3 regions of the Streptomyces sp. NPDC056347 genome follow, and region 2 is predicted to be linked to each of the others. Evidence: riboswitches for the same ligand, from Rfam matches in the RefSeq annotation. Region 2 holds a riboswitch; each other region holds the start of a gene.

Region 1 (6,935 bases), on a different contig from region 2:
CGGGACGGTGCCCAGCGGGAAGCCCAGCTCCTCACGGCGGGCGACCCACAGCGCGGCCACCTCGTGGGCGAGCCCGCGCATCCGGGCGAAGGAACGCGCCCGCTCCGTGGTGGAGATGGCACCCCGCGCGTCGAGCACGTTGAAGGTGTGCGAGCACTTCAGCACGTACGAGTACGCGGGCACCGGCAGACGTGCGTCGAGCAGGCGGCGCGCCTCGCCCGCGTACGCCTCGAAGAGGGTCCGCTGGGTGTCCAGGTCGGCCTCGTCGAGGTAGTAGCGGCTCATCTCGTACTCGGCCTGGCCGAAGGCCTCGCCGTAGGTGACGCCGGGCCCGTACTGGAGGTCCTTGAAGTGGTTGACGCCCTGGAGCGCCATCAGGATGCGCTCGATGCCGTAGGTGATCTCCACGGACACCGGGTCCAGGGTGATGCCGCCCGCCTGCTGGAAGTAGGTGAACTGGGTGATCTCCAGCCCGTCCAGCCACACCTCCCAGCCCAGGCCCCAGGCGCCGAGCGCCGGGGAGGCCCAGTTGTCCTCGACGAAGCGGATGTCGTGCGCGTCGGTGTCGATGCCGAGGGCGCGGAGGCTGCCGAGGAAGAGCTCCTGGGCGTTGCCGGGCTCCGGCTTCAGGATGACCTGGTACTGGGTGTGCGTCTGGAGGCGGTTGGGGTTCTCGCCGTACCGCGAGTCGTCGGGCCGCACGCTCGGCTCCACGTACGCCACGCGCCAGGGCTCCGGACCCTGGACGCGCAGGAACGTGGAGGGGTTGAGCGTGCCCGCGCCGACCTCAGTGTTCATGGGCTGAACGTTCAGACACCCGTGATCGGTCCAGTACTTGTTCAGCACCTGGAGAGCTTCTTGCATCGTCAACACTGAGATCATTCCTTCACGGACGCGGCGCGGACTTCGGAGCACCTCCCAGCCGGAGCACAGGAGACCCTGGGTCCGGCGAGTCTACCGAGCGGGAAGGCACCCCCTGATCGCCGAATGCGTGGTCAGGCCAGCGCGACCTCGCACCACACGGTCTTGGTGTACGGGTCGCCGCCGGTGGCCCCCCAGCGCCTCGACAATGCCTCGACCAGCAGCAGGCCCCGTCCCCCGTCACGGTCGGCGGACGGCGGCGCAATCGCGCCGGGGACGGGCGGTCGGCGCTCGGGGCTCGCGTCCGTGACCTCGACGAGCAGCTCCGGATCTCCACCCCGCAGGGTGAGCCGCAGCCGGAAGTCCCGGCCCGGCGCCCTGCCGTGCCGCACCGCGTTGGTGGCGAGCTCGGCCACCAGGAGCGTCGCCGTCCGGTTCGCCTCGCTGCCGTGCGGCCAGCCCCAGCGGTGGATCTCCTCGGCCGCGAGCCGCCGGGCCAGCCGGGCGCCGCGCGGGGTGGCCGAGAGCAGGATGTCGAAGTGCCGGGCCGGGACGGGAGGTTGCGCCGGGCCGGGAAGGGGCGCGGCGGAGGGGGCAGTTTCGCGATTCATGTCACTCAGCGTGGCCACACGACTCCACGATGGTCAGTAACGACACCGGTACGTGGCGTGACTGTCCGGGTCCGGTCCGGGTCCGTCCGGGCCGCGTGGCGTTACCCGGTCATCCGCCGAGGAGTTGAGCATGCACGGATCGGACGTGGAGGTGCGCGAGCGTGAGCCTGACGGGGTATTCGGGACAGATGGGTGACGGCATGGAGCCGTACGACGGCGACGACGAGGAGTCGACGACCGTCCTGCGGATGATCGGCCGGACCATCAAACTCTGGCGCGACCGGCTGGACATGACCCAGGCCGAGCTGGGCGCCGCAATCGGCTACAGCGAGGAGCAGGTCTCCTCGGTCGAACGGGGACGGCGCGCACCGAGCGCGGCATTCCTGGAGAAGGCGGACGAGGTGCTCGGGGCGGGCGGCATGATCGCCTGCCTGCGCAAGGACGCGGAGGAGGCCCGGTTCCCGAAGAAGGTACGGGACCTGGCGAAGCTGGAGAACCAGGCGGTCGAGATCTGCGCCTACGACAACTCCGTCGTCAACGGACTGCTCCAAACACCGGACTACGCACGGGCGCTGTACGGGATGCGGCGCCCGTCCTACGGCGAGGAGGAGATCGAACGACTCGTGGCGGCGAGGATGGCCCGCCAGGAGATCTTCCATCAACAGCCCTCCCGGGTCTTCACATTCGTCCAGGAAGAAGTGACGCTGCAACGTCCGCTCGGGGGCAGAATGGTGATGCGGAAGCAGCTCGAACACCTGCTGGAAATCGGCGCCCGCCGGGACGTGGAGTTCCAGGTGATGCCCACGAACCGCGAGGACCACACTGGACTTGCCGGGGCGTTCAAACTGCTGCGGCTCGAAAGCGGGGAGACCGTGGGACACAGCGAGGCTCATCTCGTCAGTCGGCTGTTCTCGCACCCCAAGGAGATCCAGCTCTTCGAGATCCGCTATGGCATCATCCGGGCCCAGGCTCTCACTCCCCGTGAGTCGCTGGCCTTCATCGAGAAAGTGCTGGGAGAGACGTAATGACCAACCCTTCGACGGTGAACAGTTCCGTGCTGAAGTGGTTCAAGAGCAGCTACAGCACGAATGACGGCCCGGACTGCGTGGAGGTCGCCGTCGTCCCCGAGACCGTCCACGTACGCGACTCCAAGCAGACCCACGGTCCTCAGCTCGCCTTCGGACCCCGGCAGTGGAACGCCTTCGTGTCCTACGCGGCCGACCACTGACGTACACGTACGACGAGCGCGCCGACGCCCCGTGTCCGGCCTCCGCCGGGTGCGGGGCGTCGTCGTTGTGTTGTGGCGGTCGGTGCGGGCGGGCCCGTAGGGTGGGCCGTGCAGCTGGTTCGCCCCGTCCGCCAGACGGGGAGTCGTAAGAGGGAACCCGGTGGGAATCCGGGACTGCCCCGCAGCGGTGAGTGGGAACGACCGCCGTCATACGCACTGGGGCCCGGAACAGGGTCCTGGGAAGCGACGGCCAGTAGGTGTCCGCCTTTCGGCGGGTGTGCCCGCGAGTCCGAAGACCTGCCACTGCCCGCGCGCGATACGACGCGTGCGCGGACATCCCGGTGACCTCGTGGGCGGGTCGGCGTACATATCCGGCGGACGGCCGTGCCCTGTGGCGCGAGGCCGCACTGCGGGATGTGCCACTCCTTCGTGTCGTACGGGTCCTCGGGATCCCAGGGATACATCTCTCGAAGGAGATCTCCGTGACCGGCAGGACCGCAGCCGCGGCAGCACGGGCGACCGTGTACGGCTACCCGCGCCAGGGACAGAACCGCGAGCTGAAGAAGGCGATCGAGGGCTACTGGAAGGGCCGCGTCACCGCCGACGCGCTCCGCACCACCGCCGCCGACCTGCGACGCGCCAACTGGCGGGAGCTGGCCGAGGCCGGCATCCACGAAGTGCCCACCGGCGACTTCTCGTACTACGACCACGTACTGGACACCAGCGTCATGGTCGGCGTGGTTCCCGACCGGCACCGCGTGGCCGTCGCCTCCGACGCCCTGGACGGCTACTTCGCGATGGCGCGGGGTACCCAGGACGTGGCACCGCTGGAGATGACCAAGTGGTTCGACACCAACTACCACTATCTGGTGCCCGAGTTGGGGCCTGAGACGATGTTCGCAGCCGACTCGCGAAAGCAGGTCGCCGAGTTCCGGGAGGCGCTGGCCCTCGGGCTGACGCCCCGGCCCGTCCTGGTCGGCCCGGTCACCTATCTCCTCCTCGCCAAGCCCGCCCCCGGTGTGGGCGGCGACTTCGACCCGCTCACGCTGCTGGACCGGCTGCTGCCCGTGTACGCCGAAGTGCTCGCCGATCTGCGTGCGGCGGGCGCCGAGTGGGTGCAGCTCGACGAACCCGCCCTGGTCCAGGACCGTACCCCCGCCGAGCTGAACGCGGCGGCCCGCGCCTACCGCGGCCTGGGCGCCCTCACCGACCGTCCGAAGCTGCTGGTCGCCACCTACTTCGACCGGCTCGGCGAGGCGCTTCCGGTACTCGCGAAGGCCCCTGTCGACGGGATCGCCCTCGACTTCACCGAGGCGGCGGCCGCCAATCTGGACGCCCTGGCCGCCGTCGGAGGACTGCCCGGCAAGCGGCTGGTGGCCGGTCTCGTCAACGGCCGCAACATCTGGGCCAACGACCTGGAGAAGTCCCTCTCCATCCTCGGCATCCTGCTCGGCCTCGCCGACCGGGTCGACGTGGCCGCCTCCTGCTCGCTGCTGCACGTCCCGCTGACCGTCACCGCCGAGCGGGACCTCGATCCCCAGATCACCCGCTGGCTCGCCTTCGCCCGGCAGAAAACCGCCGAGATCGCCGCCCTCGCCCGGGCGATCACCCGGGGCACGGACACCATCGCCGCCGAACTCGCCGCGAACCGGGCGGCGCTGTCGTCCCGGGCCGGTTCGTCCCTGACCCGCGACCCGGCGGTACGGGCCCGCGCCGCCGCCGTCACCGAGGCGGAAACCCGCCGCTCCCAGCCGTACGCCGAGCGGGCCGCCGCCCAGCGCGCGCACCTGCGGCTCCCGCTGTTGCCGACCACCACCATCGGCTCGTTCCCGCAGACCACCGAAGTGCGCACGGCCCGCGCCGACCTGCGCGCCGGACGCATCGACGAGGCGGGGTACGAGGAACGGATCAGGAACGAGATCCGGGAGGTCATCTCCTTCCAGGAGAAGACCGGCCTGGACGTCCTGGTGCACGGCGAGCCCGAACGCAACGACATGGTGCAGTACTTCGCCGAGCGGCTCACGGGATACCTGGCGACCCAGCACGGCTGGGTCCAGTCGTACGGCACCCGGTACGTGCGTCCGCCCATCCTGGCCGGGGACATCTCGCGGCCGGAGCCGCTGACGGTGCGCTGGACCTCGTACGCGCAGTCGCTCTCGGACCGCCCGGTCAAGGGCATGCTGACCGGGCCGGTCACCATGCTGGCCTGGTCGTTCGTCCGCGACGACCAGCCGCTCGGCGAGACGGCCCGGCAGGTGGCGCTCGCCCTGCGCGACGAGGTGGTGGAGCTGGAGGCGAACGGGACGTCCGTCATCCAGGTCGACGAACCCGCGCTGCGCGAGACGCTGCCGCTGCGCGCCGCCGACCGGCCCGGCTACCTCGCCTGGGCGACGGAGGCGTTCCGGCTCAGTACCAGCGGGGTGCGGCCGGACACCCAGATCCACACGCACATGTGCTACGCCGAGTTCGGTGACATCGTGCAGGCCATCGACGACCTCGACGCCGACGTCATCAGCCTGGAGGCAGCCCGCTCACACATGCAGGTCGCCCGCGAACTGGCCGCCCACGGCTACCCGCGCGAGGCCGGTCCCGGGGTGTACGACATCCACTCGCCCCGCGTCCCGAGCACCGAGGAGGCCGCCGAACTGCTGCGCGCCGGGCTCGGCGCCATCCCGCCCGAACGCCTCTGGGTCAACCCCGACTGCGGCCTGAAGACCCGCGGCTGGCCCGAGACGAAGGCGTCCCTGGAGAACCTGGTAGCCGCCGCCCGCACCGTACGCGAAGAACTGACCACGACCGGGTCCGGCTCGTAGCGTCGCCCGCCGGGCCAGGAGTGCCTCGGCGCTCCCGGCCCGGCGCCCTCCCCCCAAGCTCCCCGTCCGCGCACCAAGAACCCGTTACGCCGCCGGGCCGCAGCCCGGACCGGCGTACCGAACCCGCTGTCGCGGGGGGAAGCGTTCACGCCTGCCCGAACTCCTCGTGCACTACCCTGTGGAGCCCGCACCGACCATCCCTTGCCGGCCACGCTCCCCCCGCACCGCGAGCAGCCCGCGAAAGGACCCGATGCACGCCAACAAGCAGGCTCACACCGCCGAGTACAAGAAGCCCGCCCGCACGACCACCAGGGCCTCCGTCCCGGACGCTGAATTACTTGCCGGCCCCCTCGCCCTCCAGAGCACCTCGGGCAACGCCGCCGTCGTCCAGATGCTCCGAGCGGCCGGCCACCCCTGGGCCCAGGAAGAGCACCGGCACGACGCCGACTGCGGCCACCGGCAGACCGAGCAGGCGGCACAGCCCGCGGTGCAGCGCTCCGCCGTCCACGACGTCCTCCGCACCAGCGGGCTTCCGCTGGACGACGCGACACGCACCGACATGGAGAACCGGCTGGGTGCCGACTTCTCCGACGTACGCATCCACGACGACGCCGCCGCCAGGGCCTCCGCCGCCGAAGTCGGCGCCCGTGCCTACACCTCCGGCAACCACGTCGTCATCGGAGACGGTGGCGCCGACAGCCACACCCTCGCGCACGAACTCACCCACGTCATCCAGCAGCGCCAGGGCCCCGTCGCCGGAACGGACAACGGCAACGGCCTCAAGGTCTCCGACCCCGCCGACCGGTACGAGCGCGAAGCGGAAGCCAACGCGACACGAGTGATGGCGGGCCCTTCTCCGCAGGCCGTAGTGGTGAGGTCCGCTCCATCGCACGAGCCCTCGGCACATGAGCACATCCAGCGCGTGCCGACCAGCTTCGGGGTCAACAACACGGACAGCATGACGGCCCAGCAGTGGGAGAACTCGGGCCAGTCCACCTTCCTGTCCATCATGTACAAGACCGGTAACGACCTGATCGATCTGGCCGTCACGAAATCCAACCGGTCCCAGACACACGGAAACGAACACGCGGAGGATGTGGCTCTGCGCATGATCCGGGACAACCTCGGGATGTTCGCGCCCGGACAGCGGAACCACCTGGTCCTGAACGTCACCAAGTCGCCCTGCACATCGACCGCCCGCGGCGGGCTGCCGACCACGTCGAACAAGCCGACGGGCTGCACCGAGGAACTGATCGGCCTGGTGACCAACGGGCTTCAGGACGCCGCCGGGAACCGGTACGACTTCGAGCTGGAACTGATCTGCCGCGGCCTGTACGCGCCCCGCGCCCAGGGCCGAACGCAGGCCGAAGTCCTCGATGCCTCGCAGGCGGCAGTGGCGGCCATGAAGGCGACCGGCCACAT
Region 2 (6,935 bases):
GGCCCGGGGGTAGCGGCGGGCCAGCTCCTGCGTGTGGCGCCAGTGGGTGGTGCAGCGGCGCCCGTCCAGCAGTCCGGCCGCGCCGAGGACGTACGCGCCGGAGCAGACGCTCAGCACGCGGGCGCCCCGGTCCACCGCCCGTCGCAGGGCGTCGAGGACCTCCTCGGGGTACTCCCGGTCCACGTAGTGGCCGCCCGCGGGGACCGCGATGAGGTCGGCCTCCTCCAGGCGGTCGAGGCCGTGCGGGGTGCTGAGGGTGAAACCGGCGTGGGTGTGCAGCACCGGGCCCTCGGCGGAGACCACCGCGAAGTCGTGGGCCGGCAGCCCCTCCTCGCTGCGGTCGAGCCCGAAGACCTCGCACAGCACCCCCAGCTCGAAGGGGTGGACCTCGTCGAGGAGCAGAACGGCGACATTCTTCAGCATGACACCAGTGTGGCAGTAATTCGAGGTTCCATGACAGTCCTGCCACTGCCGCGATCCGTCGCCGCGGACGAGAGTGAAGCCATGAACGCGATCCAGAACGTCCTCGGCATATCCCTTCTCGTCCTCCTCTTCCTGGCGCCCACCCTGGCCGGGCTCGCCCGGGAACGCCGCATCGACCGCGAGCTCCGCGCCGCCGGGACGGAGCCCGCACCCGTCCCGAGGCGCCCGTACATCAGAAGCTGGGCCCGCGTCTGATGCCGTGTCCGGGGCCCGCACCCCCCGGGGGACACGTACGGCAAGGGGCCGGCCCCGCCGCCACGCGGCAGGACCGGCCCCGAACCCGTACCGGCCTAGAAGTCGTCGTCGAAGGCGACCGAGCCCTCCACGGCCACCTGGTACGCGGACGGGCGGCGCTCGAAGAAGTTCGTCAGCTCCTGCACGCCCTGGAGCTCCATGAACGAGAACGGGTTCTCCGAGCCGTAGACCGGCGGGAAGCCCAGCCGGGTCAGGCGCTGGTCGGCGACGCACTCCAGGTACTGCCGCATCGACTCGGTGTTCATGCCCGGCAGCCCGTCACCGCACAGGTCGCGGCCGAACTGCAGCTCCGCCGCCACGGCCTCCTTCAGCATGTCGGTGACCTGCTGCCGGAGCTCGTCGTCGAAGAGGTCGGGCTCCTCCTTGCGGACGGTGTCCACCACCTCGAACGCGAAGTTCATGTGCATCGTCTCGTCCCGGAACACCCAGTTGGTGCCGGTGGCCAGACCGTGCAGCAGACCCCGCGAGCGGAACCAGTAGACGTACGCGAACGCGCCGTAGAAGAACAGCCCCTCGATGCACGCCGCGAAGCAGATCAGGTTGAGCAGGAAGCGGCGGCGGTCGGCCTTCGTCTCCAGCCGGTCGATCTTCTCTACCGAGTCCATCCACTTGAAGCAGAACCGCGCCTTCTCACGGATCGACGGGATCTCCTCGACCGCGTCGAACGCCGCCGCCCGGTCGTCCGGGTCGGGCAGGTACGTGTCCAGCAGTGTCAGATAGAACTGGACGTGCACGGCCTCCTCGAAGAGCTGCCGCGACAGGTAGAGCCGCGCCTCGGGGGAGTTGATGTGCTTGTACAGCGTCAGCACGAGGTTGTTGGAGACGATCGAGTCACCCGTCGCGAAGAACGCGACCAGCCGGCCGATCATGTGCTGCTCGCCGGGGGACAGCTTGGCGAGGTCGGCGACGTCGGAGTGGAGGTCGACCTCCTCCACCGTCCAGGTGTTCTTGATCGCGTCCCGGTAGCGCTCGTAGAAGTCCGGGTAGCGCATCGGGCGCAGGGTCAGCTCGAAGCCCGGGTCCAGCAGGTTCTTCTCGGAGTTGGTGGAGCTCATTACTGGCAGGCCTCGCAGGACTCGGGGTTTTCGAGGGAGCAGGCGATCGCGTCCGCGTCGGGTGCCGACGCCTGCTGCACGGGAACGGGGGCGGTGGCCGCGGCCTGTCCGGACGCCGCGCGGGCGATCCGGGTCGCCGGGCGCGAACGCAGGTAGTACGTCGTCTTCAGCCCCTGCTTCCAGGCGTACGCGTACATCGAGGAGAGCTTGCCGATCGTCGGCGTCTCCAGGAACAGGTTCAGCGACTGGCTCTGGTCCAGGAACGGCGTACGGGCCGCCGCCATGTCGATCAGGCCGCGCTGCGGGATCTCCCACGCCGTGCGGTACAGCGCCCGTACGTTCTCGGGAATCCAGGCGAAGCCCTGCACCGAGCCGCTCGCCTCGCGCAGCGCCTCACGGGTCCGCGCGTCCCACACGCCGAGCTGCTTCAGCTCCTCCACCAGGTAGGCGTTGACCTGGAGGAACTCGCCGCTGAGCGTCTCGCGCTTGAACAGGTTGGAGACCTGCGGCTCGATGCACTCGTACACGCCGGCGATCGAGGCGATCGTCGCGGTCGGCGCGATGGCCAGCAGCAGCGAGTTGCGCATCCCGGACTTCGCGACCCGGGCGCGCAGCGCCTCCCAGCGCTCCGGCCAGTTCAGCTCGGTGGCGTAGTGGTCGGGGTGCAGCACCCCGCGCGCCGCGCGCGTGCGCTCCCAGGCGGGCAGCGGGCCGGAGCGTTCCGCGAGCGCGCAGGACGCCTCGTAGGCGGCGAGCATGATCCGCTCGGAGATCTTCGTGGACAGGGCCCGCGCCCCGGGGGAGTCGAAGGGCAGCCGCAGCTGGAAGAAGACGTCCTGGAGCCCCATGGCGCCCAGGCCCACCGGGCGCCACTGGGCGTTGGAGCGGCCCGCCTGCTCGGTCGGGTAGAAGTTGATGTCGACGACCCGGTCCAGGAAGGTCACCGCGGTACGGACGGTGGCGTCCAGCCGCTCCCAGTCGATGTCGCCGTCGGCGACGAACGCGCCGAGGTTGACCGAGCCCAGGTTGCAGACGGCGGTCTCGCCGTCGTCGGTGACCTCCAGGATCTCGGTGCACAGGTTGGAGGAGTGGACGACGCTGCCCGGCTCGGCGGTCTGGTTCGCGGTCCGGTTGGAGGCGTCCTTGAAGGTCATCCAGCCCTGGCCGGTCTGGGCGAGGGTGCGCATCATCCGGCCGTACAGCTCGCGGGCCGGGAGCGTCCTGCGGGCCAGCCCGGCGGCCTCCGCGGCCCGGTACGCGGCGTCGAACTCGTCGCCCCACAGGTCGACCAGCCCGGGCACGTCGACCGGCGAGAACAGCGACCACTCGGCGTCCGCCTCGACCCGGCGCATGAACTCGTCCGGGATCCAGTGCGCCAGGTTCAGGTTGTGCGTGCGCCGCTGGTCCTCGCCGGTGTTGTCGCGCAGCTCCAGGAACTCCTCGATGTCCGCGTGCCAGGTCTCCAGGTAGACGGCGGCGGCGCCCTTGCGGCGGCCCCCCTGGTTGACCGCGGCGACCGAGGCGTCCAGCGTCTTCAGGAACGGCACGATGCCGTTGGAGTGCCCGTTGGTGCCGCGGATCAGCGAGCCGCGGGAGCGGATGCGGGAGTACGAGAGGCCGATGCCGCCCGCGTGCTTCGAGAGCCGGGCCACCTGGTGGTAGCGGTCGTAGATCGAGTCCAGCTCGTCCAGCGGCGAGTCCAGCAGGTAGCAGGAGGACATCTGCGGGTGCCGGGTGCCGGAGTTGAAGAGGGTGGGGGAGGAGGGCAGGTAGTCGAGCCGGCTCATCAGCCCGTACAGCGCCGCCACCTCGTCCAGGGCGCGCTGCGACTCGTCCTCGGCGAGCCCGCAGGCCACCCGGAGCATGAAGTGCTGGGGGGTCTCGACGACCTGGCGGGTGTGCGGGTGGCGCAGCAGGTAGCGGCTGTGCAGGGTCCGCAGCCCGAAGTAGCCGAAGCGGTCGTCGGCGCCGTCCGCGAGCGAACGCTCCACCAGCGCGTCCAGGGCGGCCGCGTGCCGGGCGACGAAGGCGGCGGTGCGGTCCGCGATCAGGCCCTCGCGGTGCCCCACGGCGACCGAGGCGGAGAAGGAGTCCGCGCCCTGGCCCGCCGCCTCGTCCGCGACGGCGAGGGTCAGCAGCCTGGCCGCCAGCCGGGAGTACGCGGGGTCCTCGGAGATCAGGCCCGCGGCCGCCTCGGTGGCCAGCGAACGCAGCTCGGCCCCGTCCGCCCGCGCGCTGCGGCCGCGCAGGGCGGCGGCGGCGACCCGGCCGGGGTCGGTGTCGGGCAGATCGGCGGTGAGGGCGGTCAGGGTCCGCAGCAGCGCCGCTCCGGGACCGTCCTGTGCGGCTGCCTCGGACTCGGCGGCCACGGGCGCGGCGACTGAAGCCGGATCGGCTGGCGCGATGGTCACGTGATGCTCTCCCACGCTCGGCTCGGGGCCGTCGGGGGAACGGGGGCAGCCCGCGAAGGCGCACCCGGGCCGGGTCGGAACTCCGCGCGGCGTCCACCGGCCCAACCACGAGGCCCGGACGTCTGGGCATCCGGATCGGTCGAGCCGGATGCGCTGTCGGCAGGTCGTCGGACTGACTCGGGGTGCACAAAAGCGCACCGGATACACCGTTGCGGGACAGTTCCGGATTCGCACCGGATTCCCCTGCGGCGACAGCGAGGACGAGCATACATGTGGGGGCCGTCCGATGGGACAGCCCCCAGATGTTGTGTCGGCCGACCGAGTCGCGAGCCGTTCCCGGACAGGCCGGCGGCCCGCCCCCGCCCCTCGGGAAGGGGCGGGAACGGGCCGTCCGGGGCCCGGAGAGGGGCCGTACGGGGCCTGGCGGGGGCGGTCAGTGACCGCCGCTCGGCGCGCCCGCGGTGGCGGGCGGGAGCTCCGCCTCGACGCCCGGGTCGCCCGCGTCGGCCGTGTAGTCGGCCGGCGAGGTCTCGTCCGTGCCGGCGGGTGCGTTCACGGCGTTCAGGACGAAGGTGAGCACCACCGTCACCACCACGTTCAGCACGAACGCGGTGAGGCCGATGTAGCCGATCTCCCCGATGCCGGGGATCTCCGCCGACGAACCGCCGAAGTGCTTCTGGGTCGGCGAGGCGACCCCGTACGCGGCGACGGTCCCGTACACCATGCCGACCGCCCAGCCCGCGAGCAGCGCCCAGCGGTGGAACCAGCGGGTGAACAGTCCGCCGACCAGGGCGGGCATCGTCTGGAGGATCCAGATCCCGCCGAGCAGCTGGAAGTTGATCGCGACGGTCTTGTCCATGGTGAGGACGAAGGCCAGCGCGCCGACCTTGACCAGCAGCGACACCAGCTTGGAGACCTTGGTCTCCTGCTCCGGGGTGGCGTCCGGCTTCAGGAAGTCCTTGTAGATGTTGCGGGTGAAGAGGTTGGCCGCCGCGATCGACATGATCGCGGCGGGCACCAGGGCGCCGATGCCGATGGCGGCGAACGCCACCCCCGCGAACCAGTCCGGGAACATGTTCTCGAACAGCTGCGGGATGGCCAGCTGGCCGTTGTCCACCTTGATCCCGGCGGCGATCGCCATGAAGCCGAGCAGCGCCAGCAGGCCGAGCATCAGCGAGTACAGCGGCAGGATCGTGGTGTTGCGCCGGATCACGTTGCGGCTGCGGCTGGAGAGCGTCGCCGTGATGGAGTGGGGGTACATGAACAGCGCCAGCGCCGAGCCCAGGGCCAGCGTCGCGTAGCCCCACTGGCCGGCCTCGCCCGGTGCGAGCGCGCCGCGCGGTTTGCCGGTGGCCGGACTGGTCTGCGAGAACGCCTCGCCCGCCTTGGCGAAGATGTCGTCGAAGCCGCCCAGTTTGATCGGGATGTAGATGATCGCCACCGCGATGACCAGGTAGATCAGCCCGTCCTTGACGAACGCGATCAGCGCGGGCGCACGCAGCCCGGAGGAGTAGGTGTACGCGGCGAGCACCGCGAACGCGAGCAGCAGCGGCAGGTCCTTGATGAACCAGTGCGTGTTCTCGCCGCCGCCGACGCCCATCACGTCCAGCACCGCCTGGATGCCGACGAGCTGGAGCGCGATGTACGGCATGGTGGCGAGGATGCCGGTGACGGCGACCGCCAGCGACAGCCCCTTCGAGCCGAAGCGCCCGCGGACGAAGTCCGAGGTGGTGACGTAGCCGTGCTTGTGCGAGACCGACCACAGCCGGGGCAGGAAGGTGAAGATCAGCGGGTACACCAGGATCGTGTACGGCACGGCGAAGAAGCCCGCCGCGCCCGCCGCGTAGATCGCCGCCGGCACGGCGACGAAGGTGTACGCCGTGTACAGGTCGCCGCCGAGCAGGAACCAGGTGACCCAGGTGCCGAACGACCGGCCGCCCAGGCCCCATTCGTCGAGGCTGGCCTCGTTCTCGGCCCTGCGCCAGCGGGCCGCCAGGAAGCCCATGACCGTGACGGCCACGAAGAAGAAGATGAAGACGCCGAGCGCGACGCCGTTCACACCGTCCTTCATGCCTGCTCACCCCCCTTGCGGGCGCGCTGGTCGCGCTGCCACAGCTTGTACGCGATCATCGTGAGCGCGGTGGAGATCAGCACCCAGAGCATCTGGTACCAGTAGAAGAACGGGATACCGATGAAGGTGGGGTCCACCTTCGCGTACGAACCCACCCAGAGCATCGCCACGAACGGCGCGACGAGACAGAGGGCGATGACCACTCTGACCGGTGTGACGATGGGTGGTTTTTCCTCTGGTTCCACTGACATGCGGCGACTCCGTCCCCTCGCTGATCACCCTTGTAATGCGCAGGAAATCTAGGGGAGGTTCCGGTCACCGTCACCCCCTGTCCGCATTGCGGTCCGGCAACGGTCCGACCGGTTGGTACGTATATGCGGAATCGCGTCATACGAGCGGGCGTTGGCCCGGACCAATGCACCCGGAAGGCCCCTGCGGAGTGGTGCGTTCCACAGGGGCCCGAGGGGTGATGACAGGGACAGGAGTGGCCGGAAAACGACCTTGAGGCGTACTCGGTCCCGTCCCGGCGCGGATCGGCGGCGGGGTGGCCCGCGGGTCAGTCGGTGGGCCGCTTGAGCCGCGCCACGAACTTGTACCGGTCACCGCGGTAGACCGAGCGCACCCACTCCACCGGCTCGCCCCGCCCGTCCACCGAGTGCC
Region 3 (6,935 bases), on a different contig from region 2:
GAAGGGCTTGGTGGGGAGGTACTTGCCGTCCAGGGTGATGACGGCGCGCTCGCCGCCCTCGGGGTCGGCGACCTTCTTCACGTCGAGCCTGAAGTTGATGGCGCTGATGATGCCGTCGCCGAACTGCTCGTGGACCAGGGCCTTCAGGGTGGTGCCGTAGACCTGGAGCATCTCGTAGAAGCGGTAGATGGTCGGGTCGGTGGGGATGCCGCCGGGGATCGAGCCGCGGGTCGGGATCGTCCGGAGCAGCATCACCGCGTCCTCGTCGAGGCCGAGCAGCTCGGCGACCGCCCGCGCGGAGTCCTCCGGCAGGGCGTGCTGGCCGAGGACCGCGGCGGTGACGAAGGCGACCGACAGTCCGGCGGCGTCGGCGATCTGCTCCCAGGTCAGGTCCTTGCGGGTCTTGGCCTCGACGGCGGCGACGGCGAGGGCCTGGCGGGCGGTGGGGTCGAACTGTGCGTGCGGCACGTGGATTCCTCTCGGGGGTGCCGGACCCGGTGCGGGGCCGGTGGCTCGGTGGGGGCGGTCAGGCCGCGGCCGTGGCGGTCCCGACCGGTGTGACGGCGCCCGTGGCGATGTCGAAGACCCAGCCGTGCAGGGTGATCGAGCGGGCGGCCAGGGCGCGGGCCACGGAGGGGTGGGTGTTCAGGTTCTGCAGTTGTGCGGCCACGTTGGCCCGCACCAGGGCGGCCACCTTGTCCGCACCGGGCGCGGCCGGTGCGGCGGCGGTGCGGGCCCGGGCGGCGTCCGCGTGGCGCAGCCAGTCGGCGACGACCGGGGCATCGCTGAGGTCGTGCCCCTCCGCCAGGGCGGTCATCGCGCCGCAGGAGGAGTGGCCGCAGATGACGATGTCGGTCACCCGGAGCACGGCGACGGCGTACTCGATGCTCGCCGCGATGCCGTCACGGCCGGACCCGTACGCGGGAACGAGGTTGCCCGCCGTGCGGATGACGAACAGCTCGCCCGGATCGCTCTGGGTGATCAGCTCCGGGACCACCCGGGCATCGGAGCAGCCGATGAACAGGGTCTTCGGCCGGTGTGTCGTGGCCAGGCGGGCGAAGAGGTCCGCCTTCGCGGGAAAGACGTCGCGGTGGAATCGCGTGACGCCGTCCGTGAGGTCCTGCATCGGTCACTCCTTCCGGTGGGTGCCGCCCCGAGGGGCTGACGAGAACCACCATGCATGACCTGTACCTATAGTGTCCAAGACTTGATATCCATGATCCTTATAGATCAGATCTATAATCTGTTCATGGGTCCTGAACTGCGTCATCTCCGCTATCTGATCGCGGTGGCCGAGCACGGCAACTTCACCCGCGCCGCCGAGGAGCTGCGCATCTCGCAGCCGACGCTGTCGCAGCAGATCAAGCAGCTGGAACGGGCCGTCGGCGTCCAGCTGCTCGACCGCAGCGGCCGCGGTGTCCGCCCCACCGACGCGGGCACGGCCTATGTCCACTACGCGCGGCGCGCCCTGCGGGAACTGGCGGCCGCCGACCGCGCCGTCCTCGATGTCGCGGACCTCTCCCGGGGGCATCTGAGGCTGGCCCTGACCCCCACCTTCACCGCGTATCTCGTCGGCCCCCTCGTCCGGGCGCTGCACACCCACCACCCGGGCATCACGCTCGACCTCCGGGAGATGACACAGGACCGCATGGAGGCGAGCCTGCTGGCCGACGAGCTAGACCTCGGCATCGCCTTCGCGGGAACCCACCTCCCCGGCATCGCCGCGACCGACCTGTTCACCGAGCCGCTGGGCCTGGTCGTCGGCGCGCACCGTGCCGGGACCCGGGGCGAGCGCCCGCTGCCGGTGCGGGAACTGGCCGATCAGCAACTCGCCCTGCTCAGCGCGGACTTCATCACCCGAAGCCATATCGACGAGTACTTCGTCCGGCACCGGATCGACCCCCCGATCGCCGTGGAGGCCAACACCATCCAGGCCCTCACCGAGATCGTCCGGCGCACCGCCCCGCTGGCCACCGTGCTGCCCCTGGCGGTCACCGACGACGACCCGCACCTCGGCACCATCCCCGTCGACCCCCCGCTGCCCACCCGGGTGGCGACCCTGCTGCGCCGGGGGAGCGGTTACGAGAGCGCCGCCGCGCACGCCTTCACCGCCCTCGTCCACGACCTCGTCCGCACCCGCGGCTACACCCCGCCCGACCCGCGGCGTACCGCTGAACGGTCTGCCGAGAGCGGGCGCCGGGTGATGAGAGAATCGAGCACATGACAGGGTCTGGGGACTTCGAGCCCGAGTCGGAACGGGTCACGCGCCAGCTGCGTGACGAGATCATCGACGGTGTGCGCGAGCCGGGCAGCAAACTCGTCGAACGCGAACTCGCCGCGGAGCTCGGGGTGAGCAGACTGCCCGTCCGCGAGGCCCTGAAGTCGCTGGTCACCGAAGGCCTGGTCACCCCCAGGCCCCGCACCTGGGCCGTTGTGCGGGAATTCACCGCGGCGGACGTGGAGGACCTCGACGAGGTGCGCGCGGCCCTGGAGTCCCTGACCTTCCGGCTGGCCGCCCAGCGGCGCACCCGCGCCGGGCTCGAGAAGCTCCGCTCCGATCTGGACGCCGAGCTGGCGGCGGCCGTCAAGGGCGACGCCGTGGGGGCCCGCCGGGCCGCCGCCGACTTCCACGAGACGGTCACGGCACTCGCCGACAACGAGCTCCTGAACGAACTCCAGGCCACCCTGCGCAGCAGGATGCGCTGGCTGCTGGGACAGCACGACGACCTGGAGGGCGTCGCGCGCGAGCACGAGGGCCTGTACACGGCGATCGCCGAGCGGGACGTCGCGGGCGTGGCGGAGCTGGCGAGCCGCCACCTGATCTCGGGCCGCGACGCGGCCGCCGCGCGGCGCGCGCACCCCTGAGGGAGCGGTCGACCGCCCGACGGCCGGGCGGTCTTCGGACCGGCGCGGTGGCACTCGCCGCCGTGGCCGGGCTGTCGGCCCCGTACCGCACCGGGCCTGGCGCACCGCCCGCGAGGACACCGCCCCGGCCGGCCGCGGACGGGGTGGAAACGCCCGGGAGCGCTCGCGTTAAGCTGCATCTGCCCCGCGGGGGAAGTCCGGTCGAATTCCGGCGCTGACCCGCAACGGTAGGCGGTGCCCGAACAGGGCCCCGCGAGCCCGATTACCCGCGGCGGTGAAGGCTCCTGTCAATTCGCCGTGGACTGCGATGGGTGCTGCACGGGGCGCACCGCGTCCGGGCCGCTCCGTTGATGACGTAGATGCACGGCCCGAGGCGAAAGCGAACCGCCCGTGGCCACCCCCCTCGACCGCCGACCCGCCACGCCCTCCCGCACGGCCCGTGCCGGAACCGGGCCCGCACCGCCCCGCCGCATGTCGCCGAAACTCCTCGTGCCCCTCCTCGGCGCGGCGCTGCTGGTCTCGCTGGTCTGCGGCGCGGGCATCGGGGCGTCCGGGCTCTCCTGGGGCGAAGTGCTGGGCCATCTGTGGGCCGGGCTGACCGGCGGCCGGATATCCGCCGACCAGGTGGCGGCGTACACCATCGTCTGGGAACTGCGTTTCCCGCGCGCCGCGCTGGCCGCCGTCGTCGGTGCCGGGCTCGCCGCCGTCGGCATCGCAGTGCAGGCCATGGTCCGCAACGCCCTCGCCGACCCGTTCGTCCTCGGCATCTCCTCGGGCGCGGCCGTCGGCGCCAACGCCGTACTCATCTTCGGTGCCTTCGGCGCCCTGGGCATCTGGGCGCTGTCCGCGGCCTCGTTCCTCGCCGCGCTCCTCGCCATGCTGCTCGTCTACGCGGTCGCCCGCACCGCCCGCGGCCTCACCCCGCTGCGGCTCGTCCTCACGGGCACCGCGATGTACTACGGCTTCTCGGCCGTCACCACCTTCATGGTGTTCGCCGCCGAACACGGCGAGGCCGCCCGCTCCGCGATGATGTGGATGCTCGGCAGCCTCGGCGGCGCCAGCTGGGCCTCGGTGCCGATCGCGGCCGGAGCCGTGCTCTGCGGCATCGCCCACCTCACCTGGTCCGCCCGCCGGCTGAACGCCCTGGCCATGGGCGACGAGACGGCCGCCGCCCTCGGTGTCGACGCCGGGCGGCTGCGCAAGGAGCTCTTCGTGGTCTGCGCGGCCGTCACCGGAGCGGTGGTCGCGGTCAGCGGGGCGATCGGCTTCGTCGGGCTGATGGTGCCGCACGCCGTACGGATGCTGGTCGGCGCCGACCACCGCCGCCTCCTCGCCGTCGCCCCGCTGGTCGGCGCCGTCCTGATGATCTGGGTGGACATCCTCTCCCGGGTGGTCCTCGCCCCCGCCGAACTGCCGGTCGGCGTACTGACCGCGGCCATCGGTGTGCCGTGCTTCGTACTCCTGATGCGCCGCCGCACCTACACCTTCGGAGGCGCCTGATGCGGATCGACATCGAAGACCTGACCGTCGAGGTCGCCGGTGCCCGCCTGGTGGCCGACGCCACGCTCGGCGCGGGCGAAGGACAGCTCGTCGGCCTGGTCGGGCCCAACGGCAGCGGCAAGTCCACCCTGCTGCGCTGCGTCTACCGGGCGCTGCGCCCCACCGCCGGGACCGTGCGGCTGGACGGGGAGGACCTGTACGCCATGAGCCCGCGCGAAAGCGCCCGCCGACTGGCCGCGCTCCCCCAGGAGGCCGTCTCCGAGTTCGACTTCACCGTGGCCGAGGTCGTGGCCATGGGCCGCACCCCGCACCAGTCGTCGATGGGCCGGGCCACCGGGGCGGACCGCGCGGCCTGCGCACGGGCCCTGGTCGGCGTCGGCGCCGACCACCTCGCCGACCGCGGCTTCCTCACCCTGTCCGGCGGCGAGAAGCAACGGGTGCTGATCGCCCGCGCGCTGGCCCAGCAGCCCCGGCTCCTGGTCCTCGACGAACCGACCAACCATCTCGACATCGCCCAGCAGCTGGACGTGCTGGCGCTGGTGCGCGACAGCGGGCCCACCGTCCTCACCGCCCTGCACGACCTCAACCTCGCGGCACTCCACTGCGACCTGCTCCACGTCATCGCCGGCGGCCGGATCGTCGCGTCCGGCGCCCCGCACGACGTGCTCACCCCCGAGCTGCTCGCCGAGGTCTTCGGCGTGCGCGCCCACCGCGTCCCGCATCCGGAGACCGGTGCCGTACAGCTGCTCTTCGACCGCCTCGGCCCCGCCCGAACCGAATCCTGAGGACGCGCCACCACCATGCCCCGCCCCGTACGCCCCGCCGCGTTCGCCCTCGCCGCCGCCCTGGTCCTCACCGGGTGCGGCGCCCAGCTCCCCACGTCCCCGGAGGCGGGGAGCACGGCGCCGGACCACTATCCGGTGACCGTCGAGAACTGCGGCGAGAAGAAGACCTACGACAAGGCCCCGCAGCGCGTCGTCACCAACGACGTCGGCATCACCGAGATCATGTTCGCGCTCGGACTGGAGGATCACATGGCCGGCTACGTGATGCCCGACGACAAGGGCGACCTCACCTCCGTGCCCTGGAAGGACGGGTACAAGAAGGCCGACTGGCTCTCGAAGAAGACCATCAACAAGGAACTCGTCCTCGACGCCCGCGCCGACCTCGTCTTCGCGGGATGGAACTACGGATTCAGCGAGGAAGGCGGATTCACCCCCGCCGAACTGAGCCGGGTCGGCATCGACTCGTACCTGCTCAGCGAGTCCTGCCGCAACGGCCGGGGCAACGCGCGCGGGGTGATGGCCCCCCTCGACGCGCTCTACACCGACCTGCGGAACCTGGGCAGGATCTTCGACGTGGAGGACCGCGCCGAAGCCCTCGTCACCGGCTTCCGCGACCGGGTCGCCAAGGCGCGGGACAAGGCCCCCAAGGGCACCGACCGCCCCCGGGTCTTCCTCTACGACGACGGGCGGGACAAGCCGCTGACCTCCGGCGCCTTCGCCGGACCGCACGACATCATCACCAAGGCCGGCGGCGACCACGTCATGAAGGACCTCGAGGACACCTGGGTGACGGTCGGCTGGGAGACCGTCGTCGCCCGCGACCCCGAGGTCATCGTGATCAACGACTACGGCGACCGGAGCGCGGAGCAGAAGGAGAAGTTCCTGAAGTCCTACCCGCCGCTGGCGAACGTCTCCGCGGTCAAGAACGACCGCATCTTCGCCCTCGACTACGTGGACCTGGTGGAGAGCCCCCGCAACCCGGCCGCCGTCGACTCCCTCGCCACCTACCTGAAGGGCGTGTCCCATGGCTGACCGACCGGCCCCGGTGACCGTCGTCGGGATCGGCGCCGACGGCTGGGCGGGACTGACCGACGCCGCCCGCGCCGAACTCACCGGCGCCCAGGTCCTCATCGGCGCCGAGCGCCAGCTGGACCTGCTCCCGCCGTCCTGCCACGGCCGGCGCGTCACCTGGCCCTCGCCGCTGCGGCCCGCCGTCCCCGGACTGCTCGCCGCGCACACCGGGAGCAGCGTCGCCGTCCTGGCCAGCGGCGACCCCATGTTCTACGGGATCGGCCGGGCCCTGACCGAGGTGCTCGGCGCCGACCGGCTGCGCGTCCTGCCCCACCCCTCGTCCGTCTCCTACGCCTGCGCCCGGATCGGCTGGCCGGCCGAGGACACCGAGACCGTCACCCTGGTCGGCCGCCCCACCGCCCGGCTGGCCGCCGCGCTGCACGACGGCCGCCGCGTCCTGGTCCTCAGCGCCGACGCCGGCACCCCCGCCGAAGTCGCCGCACTCCTGCGCGAACAGGGCTTCGGCCCCAGCCGGATCCGGGTGCTGGAACAGCTCGGCGGGCCCGGCGAGGACTGCCTGGAGGGCACCGCCGACCACTGGCCCCACCCTCCGCGCGACCCGCTGAACATCGTCGCCGTCGACTGCCGCCGCGCCCCCGGGGCCCTGCGCCTGGGCGCCGTGCCGGGGCTGCCCGACGACGCGTACGCACACGACGGCCAGCTCACCAAGCGGCACGTGCGGGCCGCGACGCTCGGCGTGCTCGCCCCCGCCCC

The links. Region 2 has a riboswitch for cobalamin ahead of ACFCV8_RS32125 (ribonucleoside-diphosphate reductase subunit alpha). Riboswitches for the same ligand answer to the same signal wherever they lie in the genome.
Region 1: it holds a riboswitch for cobalamin, as region 2 does, so the genes downstream of both, metE (5-methyltetrahydropteroyltriglutamate--homocysteine S-methyltransferase) here and ACFCV8_RS32125 (ribonucleoside-diphosphate reductase subunit alpha) in region 2, are expected to answer to the same signal.
Region 3: it holds a riboswitch for cobalamin, as region 2 does, so the genes downstream of both, ACFCV8_RS08470 (FecCD family ABC transporter permease) here and ACFCV8_RS32125 (ribonucleoside-diphosphate reductase subunit alpha) in region 2, are expected to answer to the same signal.

The regions. Positions count from the first base shown of each region.
Region 1 is NZ_JBHJQP010000105.1:12,042-18,976, forward strand. Features, by position in the region: gene glyS (glycine--tRNA ligase subunit beta) at 1-882, opposite strand, end outside; gene ACFCV8_RS23160 (ATP-binding protein) at 996-1,472, opposite strand; gene ACFCV8_RS23165 (helix-turn-helix domain-containing protein) at 1,673-2,497, shown strand; gene ACFCV8_RS23170 (DUF397 domain-containing protein) at 2,497-2,700, shown strand; cobalamin riboswitch at 2,847-2,999, shown strand; gene metE (5-methyltetrahydropteroyltriglutamate--homocysteine S-methyltransferase) at 3,183-5,513, shown strand; gene ACFCV8_RS23180 (DUF4157 domain-containing protein) at 5,764-6,935, shown strand, end outside.
Region 2 is NZ_JBHJQP010000211.1:580-7,514, forward strand. Features, by position in the region: gene ACFCV8_RS32110 (GlxA family transcriptional regulator) at 1-423, opposite strand, end outside; gene ACFCV8_RS32115 (hypothetical protein) at 505-678, shown strand; gene ACFCV8_RS32120 (ribonucleotide-diphosphate reductase subunit beta) at 774-1,793, opposite strand; gene ACFCV8_RS32125 (ribonucleoside-diphosphate reductase subunit alpha) at 1,793-4,204, opposite strand; cobalamin riboswitch at 4,345-4,489, opposite strand; gene mctP (monocarboxylate uptake permease MctP) at 4,638-6,275, opposite strand; gene ACFCV8_RS32135 (DUF3311 domain-containing protein) at 6,272-6,526, opposite strand; gene ACFCV8_RS32140 (GntR family transcriptional regulator) at 6,832-6,935, opposite strand, start outside.
Region 3 is NZ_JBHJQP010000023.1:73-7,007, forward strand. Features, by position in the region: gene cynS (cyanase) at 1-468, opposite strand, end outside; gene ACFCV8_RS08455 (carbonic anhydrase) at 527-1,126, opposite strand; gene cynR (transcriptional regulator CynR) at 1,250-2,224, shown strand; gene ACFCV8_RS08465 (GntR family transcriptional regulator) at 2,221-2,865, shown strand; cobalamin riboswitch at 3,033-3,154, shown strand; gene ACFCV8_RS08470 (FecCD family ABC transporter permease) at 3,256-4,365, shown strand; gene ACFCV8_RS08475 (ABC transporter ATP-binding protein) at 4,365-5,150, shown strand; gene ACFCV8_RS08480 (ABC transporter substrate-binding protein) at 5,166-6,182, shown strand; gene cbiE (precorrin-6y C5,15-methyltransferase (decarboxylating) subunit CbiE) at 6,175-6,935, shown strand, end outside.